DNA from 2 places in the Bradyrhizobium sp. CB82 genome. Region 2 is predicted to be linked to the other one. Evidence: riboswitches for the same ligand, from Rfam matches in the RefSeq annotation. Region 2 holds a riboswitch; the other holds the start of a gene.
The links. A riboswitch is a leader RNA that binds a small molecule or an ion and turns the genes downstream of it on or off. The one in region 2 is predicted to bind glycine.

Region 1: another riboswitch for glycine. It lies ahead of gcvT (glycine cleavage system aminomethyltransferase GcvT); the one in region 2 lies ahead of QA640_RS38220 (FAD-dependent oxidoreductase).

What each region holds. Positions count from the first base shown of each region.
Region 1 is NZ_CP121650.1:3,430,811-3,435,934, reverse strand. It holds gene alaS (alanine--tRNA ligase) at 1-1,835, opposite strand, end outside; glycine riboswitch at 2,056-2,144, shown strand; gene gcvT (glycine cleavage system aminomethyltransferase GcvT) at 2,290-3,438, shown strand; gene gcvH (glycine cleavage system protein GcvH) at 3,449-3,817, shown strand; gene gcvP (aminomethyl-transferring glycine dehydrogenase) at 3,835-5,124, shown strand, end outside.
Region 2 is NZ_CP121650.1:7,949,004-7,954,127, reverse strand. It holds gene QA640_RS38230 (IS110 family transposase) at 1-123, opposite strand, end outside; partial or broken gene QA640_RS38225 (IS3 family transposase) at 341-1,434, shown strand; partial or broken gene QA640_RS38220 (FAD-dependent oxidoreductase) at 1,655-2,235, opposite strand; glycine riboswitch at 2,281-2,371, opposite strand; glycine riboswitch at 2,374-2,474, opposite strand; gene QA640_RS38215 (Xaa-Pro peptidase family protein) at 3,069-4,289, shown strand; gene QA640_RS38210 (amidohydrolase) at 4,594-5,124, shown strand, end outside.

The DNA.
Region 1 (5,124 bases), 4.5 Mb from region 2:
CGGGCGAGCTCCGCCGGCGTGATCGGCTTGGGATGCACGAAGTCGAAACGCAGGCGATCGGGCGCGACCAGCGAGCCGCGCTGAGCGATATGATCGCCCAGTACCTGGCGCAGCGCCTCGTGGAGAAGATGCGTCGCGGAGTGATGGGCGCGGATCGAGGACCGGCGCGCGTGGTCAACTTCGAGCTGGAGCGCGGTGCCGGCCTTAAGCGTCCCCTGCTCCACCGTGCCGATATGCACGAAGAGATCGCCGAGCTTCTTCTGCGTGTCGGTGACACGAAATTTGATCCCGCCCTCGCCGACCATCACGCCGGTATCGCCGACCTGGCCGCCGGACTCCGCATAGAACGGGGTCTGGTTGAGCACGATCGAGCCGGTCTCGCCGGCCTTGAGGCTGTCGGTTTCCTTGCCGTCCTTCACCAGCGCCGCGACGACGCCTTCGGCGCTCTCGGTCTCATAGCCGAGGAATTCGGTGGCCCCCAGCTTTTCGCGCAGCGGGAACCAGATCGCCTCGCTGGCGGCCTCGCCCGAGCCCGCCCAGGACGCACGCGCCTTCTCGCGTTGACGCTCCATCGCATCGGTGAAGGCAGACTGGTCGACGCTGATACCGCGCGACTTTAGCGCGTCCTGTGTGAGATCCAGCGGGAAGCCGTAAGTGTCGTAGAGCGTGAAGGCGACGTCGCCGTCGAACATGTCGCCCTTCTTCAATGACGCGCTCTTCTCGTCGAGGATGGCAAGGCCGCGCGCCAGCGTCTTGCGGAAGCGGGTTTCCTCCAGCCGCAGCGTTTCCTCGATCAGCTTTTCCGCGCGCACCAGCTCGGGATAGGCCTGGCCCATCTCACGCACCAGCGCCCAGACGAGGCGATGCATCAGCGGCTCCTTCGCGCCCAGAAGCTGCGCGTGGCGCATCGCCCGTCGCATGATCCGGCGCAGCACGTAGCCGCGGCCCTCGTTCGAGGGCAGTACGCCATCAGACACAAGGAAGGCCGAGGAGCGGAGGTGATCGGCGATCACCCTGAACGAGGCGACCGTCTGCTCATTCGGTCCGCTACCAAGCGCGGACGCGGTCGCATCGATCAGCTGACGGAAGAGATCGGTCTCGAACACACTGTCGACGCCCTGCAGGATGCAGGCCATGCGCTCCAGCCCCATGCCGGTGTCGATCGAGGGGCGCGGCAACGGCTGGCGCTCCTCCTTCGTCACCTGCTCGAACTGCATGAAGACCAGATTCCAGAATTCGAGGAAGCGATCGCCGTCCTCTTCCGGGCTGCCGGGAGGCCCGCCCCAGATGTGCTCGCCGCGATCGATGAAGATCTCCGAGCAAGGGCCGCACGGACCGGTATCGCCCATCGCCCAGAAATTGTCCGAGGTCGGGATGCGAATGATGCGGTCCTCGGAGAAGCCCGCGATCTTCTTCCACAGGCCGGCCGCCTCGTCGTCGGTGTGATAGACGGTGACGAGCAGCTTGTCCTTCTTCAGCCCGAAATCCTTGGTGATCAGATTCCAGGCGAGCTCGATCGCGCGCTCCTTGAAGTAGTCGCCGAAGGAGAAGTTGCCGAGCATCTCGAAGAAGGTGAGATGGCGCGCGGTGTAGCCGACATTGTCGAGGTCGTTGTGCTTGCCGCCGGCGCGCACGCATTTCTGCGAGGTGGTGGCCCGGTGATAGGGGCGCTTCTCGACGCCCGTGAAGACGTTCTTGAACTGCACCATGCCGGCATTGGTGAACATCAACGTCGGATCGTTGCGCGGCACCAATGGCGAGGACGGCACGATCTCGTGGCCGTTCTTGGCAAAGAAGTTCAGAAAGGTCGACCTGATCTCGTTGACGCCGCTCATGTTCATCCAATCGGGTGCAAGATCCGCCAGAATCCGCCCAAACCTGAAATTAAGGCTGATATCTGCGGGCGATAGCGCTTTTAGACAAGGTGAGCTGCCCTGTCCAGAAACTGTGCAGAGAGATCAGAGGGTTGCCGCAGCCGCGCAATAGGCCGTTGATAGACATTGCGGCCGCGTTGACAGCCTTGGCCAGCCTGTGTTCTGTACCTACATGTAACGTACGGCCACGTCGGGAGAGACCGGCTTTGTTGCCGGCGCCGAAGGAGCAACCGCCCCGGAAACTCTCAGGCAAAGGGACCGTGTGGCTTTGACAGCATCTGGAAAGAGGCGCCGACGGGCATTGAAGCCCGGGTGGCACCCGCCGACGGGATAATACTCTCAGGCACAGCGACAGATGGGGCTTCGACTGGTTTCCCTCGGGGAATTCTCCCCGGGAACCGCGAGGGCCCCTGTGATGCTTGCGTCGGACGACAAGAACTCCCTGAAACGTACCCTTCTTTACGACCTCCATGTCTCCGTGGGCGGCAAGATGGTGCCGTTCGCGGGCTATGAGATGCCGGTGCAGTACCCCGCCGGCGTGCTGAAGGAGCACCTCCATACCCGCAGCAAAGCGGGCCTGTTCGACGTCTCCCATATGGGCCAGATCGCGCTGCGGCCGAAATCCGGGAGGATCGAGGACGCCGCCAGCGCGCTGGAGCGGCTGGTGCCGCAGGATATCGTGGCGATCGCCAAGGGGCGGCAGCGCTATGCTCAGTTCACCAATTTCGACGGCGGCATTCTCGACGATCTGATGGTCGCCAATTTGGGTGATCACCTGTTCCTGGTCGTCAATGCCGCCTGCAAGGCCGAGGACGAGGCACATCTGCGCGCGCATCTCTCCGATGACTGCATCATCGATTCGCTGAACGACCGCGCGCTGATCGCGCTCCAGGGTCCGAAGGCCGAAGCGGCGCTGGCGAAACTTTGTGCAGAGGCACCGGCCATGAAGTTCATGGACGCCGGCCCGCACGAGGTCGCCGGCATCAGGTGCTTCGTCTCGCGCTCCGGCTACACCGGCGAGGACGGTTTCGAGATCTCGGTTCCGGCTGCCGATGCCGAACGCCTCGCCAAGATGCTGCTGGACAATCCGGACGTGCTGCCGATCGGTCTCGGGGCCCGCGACAGCCTGCGGCTGGAAGCCGGGCTCTGCCTCTACGGCCACGACATCGACACCGCCACCACGCCGGTCGAGGCCGCGCTGGAGTGGTCGGTGCAGAAGAGCCGCCGCAGCGGCGGCGCCCGCGCCGGCGGCTTTCCCGGCGCCGAAAAGATTCTCGCCCACTTCGATCACGGCGCATCCCGCCGCCGCGTCGGCCTGCGTGCCGAGGGCCGCGCCCCGGTGCGCGAGGGCGCGCTGCTGTTTGCCGAGAGCGCGGGCGGCGATCCCATTGGAAAGGTCACATCGGGCGGTTTCGGCCCAAGCCTGAGCGCGCCGGTGGCGATGGGCTACGTGCCCATGAGCCTGAGCGCGCTCGGCACAAAGCTCTTCGCCGAGGTGCGCGGCCAGCGCCTGCCGCTCGCAGTCGCTGCCATGCCCTTCGTGAAAAACACCTACAAACGCTGAGGACGAGACAATGACCACTACGCTGTACACCTCCGACCATGAATGGCTCGCCATCGACGGCGACGTCGCCACCGTCGGCATCACCGATTACGCCCAGCAGCAGCTCGGCGACATCGTGTTCGTCGAGCTGCCCAAGGTCGGCCGCGCGCTGAAGAAGACGGAAGCTGCGGCCGTGGTCGAGTCCGTGAAGGCGGCGTCGGACGTCTATGCGCCGATCTCGGGCGAAGTGCTCGAGGTCAACCAGGCGGTCGTCGACGAGCCGGCGCTAGTCAATTCGGAGGCCGCAGGCAAGGCCTGGTTCTTCAAGATCAAAATTGCCGACAAGAGCGAGCTCGGGGGCCTCATGGATGAAGCCGCCTACAAGGCACACACGGCTTAAGGACGATGGAGCAAGCGATGACCGCGCACCGTAAATCCAGCGGCGAAACCGCCGCCAGTTTCGTTCGCCGCCACATCGGCCCCTCAGTGCGCGATGTCACCGCAATGCTCGAAACGGTCGGCGCCAAGAGCGTCGATGCGCTGATGGCGGAGACGCTGCCGGCCTCGATCCGGCAGGCATCTCCGCTCGATCTGGGCAAGCCCCTGACCGAGACCGAGGCGATCGCGCACATGGCCGAGCTCGCAGCCCAAAACCAGGTCTTCACCTCGCTGATCGGCCAAGGCTATTCCGGCACCATCCTGCCCGCGGTGATCCAGCGCAACATTTTGGAAAACCCGGCCTGGTACACGGCGTATACGCCCTACCAGCCCGAGATCAGCCAGGGCCGGCTGGAGGCGCTGTTCAACTTCCAGACCATGATCTGCGACCTCACCGGGCTCGACGTCGCCAACGCCTCGCTGCTCGATGAAGCGACCGCCGCGGCCGAAGCCATGGCGCTCGCCGAGCGGCACTCGCAGGTGAAAGCGCAAGCCTTCTTCGTCGACAAGGACGTGCATCCGCAGACGCTCGCGGTGATGCGCACCCGCGCAGAGCCCTTGGGCTGGAACCTGATCGTCGGCGATCCCCTCAGTGATCTCGACAAGACAGACGTGCTTGGTGCACTGCTGCAATATCCCGGCAGCTCGGGCGCGGTGCGCGACCTGCGGCCGGCCATTGCGACGCTGCGCGCCAAGGGCGCCCTTGCGATCGTTGCCGCCGATCTGCTGGCGCTGACGCTGCTGGCCTCGCCCGGCGAGCTCGGCGCAGATATCGCGATCGGCTCGGCACAGCGTTTTGGCGTGCCGATGGGCTATGGCGGCCCGCACGCAGCCTACATGGCGGTGCGCGATGCGCTGAAGCGGTCGCTGCCCGGCCGCATCGTCGGCCTGTCCGTGGACTCGCGTGGTGCACCCGCCTATCGCCTCGCGCTCCAGACCCGCGAGCAGCATATCCGCCGTGAGAAAGCGACCTCCAACATCTGCACCGCGCAGGTGCTGCTCGCCGTGATCGCCTCGATGTATGCGGTCTATCATGGCCCTGAAGGCCTCTCGCAGATCGCACGCATGGTGCATCGCCGCACCGCCGTGCTGGCCGCGGGTCTGCGCAAGCTCGGCTTCGCGCCACGTTCCGAACACTTCTTCGATACAGTCAGCGTGGACGTTGGTACGAAGCGTGACGAGATCATCGCGCGCGCCACGGCCGAGACAATCAATCTCGGCCTCGGCAGCGACGGCCTGCGCATCGCGCTGGACGAGACCACGACCCCG
Region 2 (5,124 bases):
TTGATCGGCGCGATTAGGGATGATCCCCAAGTTACGAACTTCCCCGCCGCGCATCGCTTCGGCCACTGCAACCGAAATCGTCGCCTTGTGCACATCCAGCCCCACGAAAATGCTATCGTTCATCAGGCCCGCTCCCCATGCTTGAGGCTCGGCGCCGGACCATCCGGCGCAACCCTCGATAGGAGCTTGCCGCGGGGCGGGCCGCCCGTCACCTCAGAAGGCAAACATAGGGTCTAGGCTAGAGGCGAGGCAAAAGAAACGTACTGAAGTGGATCCCGGATTTTGGACCGGCGGCTTAGGTGGTGCGGATGCCGTTCCGTTTTGATAAACGGAGCGGATCATGAAGAAGACAAGACGGAAAATCGATGCGGCGCTGAAGGCAAGGATTGCCTTGGAGGCGTTGCGGGAACAATCAACGGTGACGGATCTGGCGCAGCGCTACCAGGTTCATGTGAACCAGATTTATGCGTGGAAGAAGCAGCTTCAGGATCAAGCGGTTCGGGCGTTCGACGCGGGCGCTGGTCGGGATGGCGAGGCGGCCCACGAACTGGAGGTCGAGAAGCTCCACGCCAAGATCGGACAATTGACGGTCGAACGAGATTTCTTAGCCAGGAGGTCCGGAAGATGAGCGCGCCGGATCGCCGAGGATTGCTTCAGCGCGATCATGAGAGTCTATCGATCCGCCGGCAATGCCAACTGCTGAGCGTTGCGCGATCGAGCGTCTATCGGCCGCCGCGGCCGGCCAATGACAACGAGCTTGAGCTGATGCGGCGGATCGACCAACTGTTCACGGCCTGGCCGTTCCTGGGCTCGCGGCGGATGGCGGCGATGCTCAATGGCGAAGGCTGTCGCATCAATCGCAAGCGCGTGCAGCGGTTGTTGCGCAAGATGGGCATCGCGGCGCTGGGACCAAAGCCCAGAACCACCAAGCCGGCGCGGGGACACAAGATCTTCCCGTATCTCCTGCGCCAGATGGTGATCGACCGGCCGAATCAAGTGTGGGCGGCCGATATCACCTATGTGCCGATCGGCCAGGGCTTTCTGTATCTGGTGGCGATCATCGATTGGGCGAGCCGTGCGGTGCTGGCCTGGCGCCTGTCGAACACGATGGACACATCGTTCTGCGTGTCTGCGCTCGAAGAGGCCTTGGCGCGCTTCGGCCGGCCCGAGATCTTCAATACCGACCGGGGCAGCCAGTTCACCAGCGCCGCCTTCACCGGCACGCTGGCCGACACTGGCGTCCGGATCTCGATGGACGGTCGCGGGCGCTGGATGGACAACGTGTTCATCGAGCGGCTATGGCGCTCGCTCAAATACGAGGACATCTATCTCAAGGGTTATTCGGATGGCCACGAGGCCAAAGCCGGAATCGCCCGATGGATCGAGTTTTACAATTTCCAGCGCCCTCATCAGGCGCTGGAAAACCGCGCGCCGATGGCGGTCTGGCGGGCCGGTGTCACCGGCGCATTCGGCGAAGAGGCTGTGGATATGACGCTTCTCGCAAGCGAGAAGCTTGGACAACGCTGGGCGTTGCCCACATCCCCACAGCCACAACAGCAGCAAGCAAGAGTAGCGTAAAGTTATTGGGAAGAACGAACGGCAGAAGCTCCACTTAGGAAACCGGACCCAGTGGTCCTCAGCATAGGGTCCACTTCATATCTCCGGTCGAATCTGACGGCGTGAAGAATCCAGCATAATATTTATTCTGCAAAGTTGGCTCTATCACGCGCATTTCGGACAGAGTTACAGGACAGCGGTCCAACCCTCCCTCCACCAAGAAGCTGGTTCACACGAGCAGCCGTGTCAAACTCGGGCTTGCTTGAAGAGACATGTAGAATACCCCGCTGCTCCAAATCAAAAGCTATGCTCTCGCGATGGGCAATGTCAAAAAGATGCTGCCGCGCAGCGATAGCCAATCTGGTCGTTTCGATCGTGTTGCGACGGTGGTGACGGGTTTGAGCGACAAACTCAGCCAACCAAGTACAAGCTTGGACTCGGGTTCAGAAACAGTGGTGCATCCTTTCGCATCATCCACTTCAAACCCTTCAGGATGGTGCCTAGGCTATTCCAAACCTCAGCGTTACTTGCCGACAATTGTCCCCCATTCGCAAACGAGGTCTCCATTGCGAGATAACGATGGCGGTCAAATACTGTAACTGTGTAATCGCGAGCAGCGAGCGCGTAAGTAGTGGTAGCTCCGGTAATTCCGGATCCAATAACGACGATCGGTTTCATTAGGTGCTCCAAGGCAAGCGTGAACGGCGCGATAGCTCCGCCCCAAATCTGTCCTGCACCTGAGAGCTTACTCCGCTAACCTTTGGTGATTACGGTCCCCTTCGGTGGGCGCCACACTGGCGCCTCTATCCAGATTGTCCTAGGCGTGCGGTCCTGGGCCTGAGAGTTTCCTTGGGGAGTTGCCGCCTTCGGCGGAGATCGCCATTTGCTGGCTGATCTCTCTCTCCCACGCGCCATCGTCAGACCGGTCGATCCTTTCAGGCATATTTCGGCATGCAATACCGCTATACTTCAGAGTCGTCGTTCGCCGAGGGATGGCACGGTTAAGGCGAAAATGTCTTCGCCGGTTTTCAGCGTCGTTACCCAAGAAGTCGCAGAAATACTGCGGAATCTGCCGAAAACCGCGTAAGACAAGCGCTTACCTCGGTTTACTCTATCTACTGTATGGTGAGGATTATGGCTGGGACCCAGCGGTGACCTGTCATGTGGTTTGACCGGTCGACTGCATCTGAGCAGAGACTTCATCGCTAGTGATAACTGCGTAAGCGCAACGAAGAAACGACAACGCAGTTTGCCTGGGCGGAGTAAGATGCATTACGATCAACGGACGATGAAGCTGCTCGACGATCAACGGACGATGAAGCTGCTCGCTCTGTCGTCGTTATAATCGACTGTGGCTGCGGCTTGTCGGCACAGCTTATCCGTGGCTCCACATGAAGTGTGCGGGCCGCCCAGAGAAGAATCCTGATGGCCCGCCAGTAAGCGTTCGTCAGAAGATGTCGATTGAAGTTTTGTACCGTTGCTGCCCAGTATACCGCCCATTGGAGAGAATGATGACCATTCTAGATCACGCCGCGATTACCACGATCCCCTATGTACCCTTTGACAGAACAGAATATGAAAACCGAGTTGAGCACGCGCGACGGTTGATGAAAAGGTATGGCTTCGACGCGTTGCTTGTGACGTCCGAACATAACTGGCGTTATTTTGTTGATGATATCAGCACCACACCAAGTTCGACCACCAGGCCGCGGTTCCTTCTCATCCCCTTGTCTGGTGAAGCCGTAGGGATCGTTCCAGGCTCATTTGACGAATTTTACGGTCAAACCACCTGGGTAAAGAATTATCGTACTTGGGCCGGTCCTAACCCGAAGGATGAGGGCGTTTCCACGCTTGCTAAAGCGTTGAACGATCTGCCAACCACCGCAAAGATAGGGACGGAACTCGGAGCCGAGAGCAGGCTCGGTATGCCTGTTGGCGATTTTCTGCGCGTCGTTGATGCCATCCAGCCTCGCACATTCGTTGATGCCTCGGATCCAATCTTCACCCCATTGCGTATGATCAAGTCGCCCGCTGAAATTGAACGAATGCGCACGGTGAACGGGATTGCATCGGTAGTGTTTGACAAGCTGGCGCCAAAATTGCGCCAAGGTATGACTGAGCGAGAGGTTTGTCGCCTTTATGAGCTCGAATGCTTTCTCCTTGGCGTAGACAAAACGCTCAAGATCAATTGTAATTCAGGACGTGGGGGCTATACTCGCTGCTTTGGAGTTCCGACAGATAAGATTCTCTCGCGTGACGATCTGCTGTTCATAGATCAAGGGTTTTTGTTCAACTTCTATTTCAGTGATTTTAACAGGCACTTCGCTTTTGGAGTGCCCGATCAGAACACGGTGGATGCCTATAAGCTCGTTTGGGAGGCGACGGAGGTTGGTGTAGGCGCCGTGAGGCCTGGGATACCGATTAGCGATATCTATGCGGCGATGTCCGGCGTACTGAATAGCAAAGAGAGTCAACGCAAAGTCACCAGCATCGGGCGCATGGGACACTCGATGGGTTTGTGGATGCCAGAGCTGCCTTCGGTTCATCCAGAGGACAAGACACTTCTCAAGCCAGGGATGATCATTAATATCGAGCCAAGCACGAACTATCCGTCCTATTTTGACGGCACTCCAAAATTGATGATTCACGAGGAGGTTGTTGTCGTTACTGAAAATGGATCAGAGCTGCTCACGTCTCGTACCCCTCGAACTATACCAGTGGTCTCTCAATGAAGAAGTGGCGCGGAAGCAGTCGGCCCTAAACTTAAGCGACTTCCTTGTTTCGTAAGCGAGAGCCCAGATGTTCAAAGTCGAAAGATTTCCCGAGAATTGCAGTGCGAGGCAACCGCATGGCGCCGGTATCTTCATGAAAATCCGGAGCTCGGCTATCAAGTGCACAATACCGCGAGTTTCGTAGCAGAGAAGCTCGGCGTCATTCGGCATCCACCATATCGAAACCGGGATAGCTGAAAGTGGTATTGAGGCATTGATCCAGGGGAAAGGAGGAGATGGGCCGACCATTGGATGACGAGCAGATATGGACGCGTTGCCGATCTTGGAAGCCTCAAACAGACCGTGGTCGTCCAAGATACTTGGCAAAATGCACGCATGTGGGCATGACGGTCACACGGCCATGCTACTGGCCGCAGCGAAATACCTCGCCGCCACGCGCAATTTCAGGGGCGCCGTCGCATTGATCTTTCAGCCGGCGCAAGAAGTGGAGGCGCCATCTGGCGGTAAACGGATGGTCCAAGAGGGGATCATCGCTTCGGCATCTCACAAGTGTTCGGCATGCACAATCGACCTGGGCTGGACGTCGGCAAGTTCGGCATTTGCCGATGGTCCAATAATGGCATCCCAAGACGACTTCGACATTGTCGTGAAGGGTAGGGGTGGCCACGCGGCCAAGCCACATGAGATCGTGGATCCAGTAGTGATCGCGGCTCAGATTATTCTCGGGCTTCAAACGTTGGTATCGCGCCACACAAGTCCGATTGATTCGCTTGTAATCTCCGTTACAAAGTTGAATGCAGCTCAAGCTTACAACGTTATTCCAGATAACATTGAA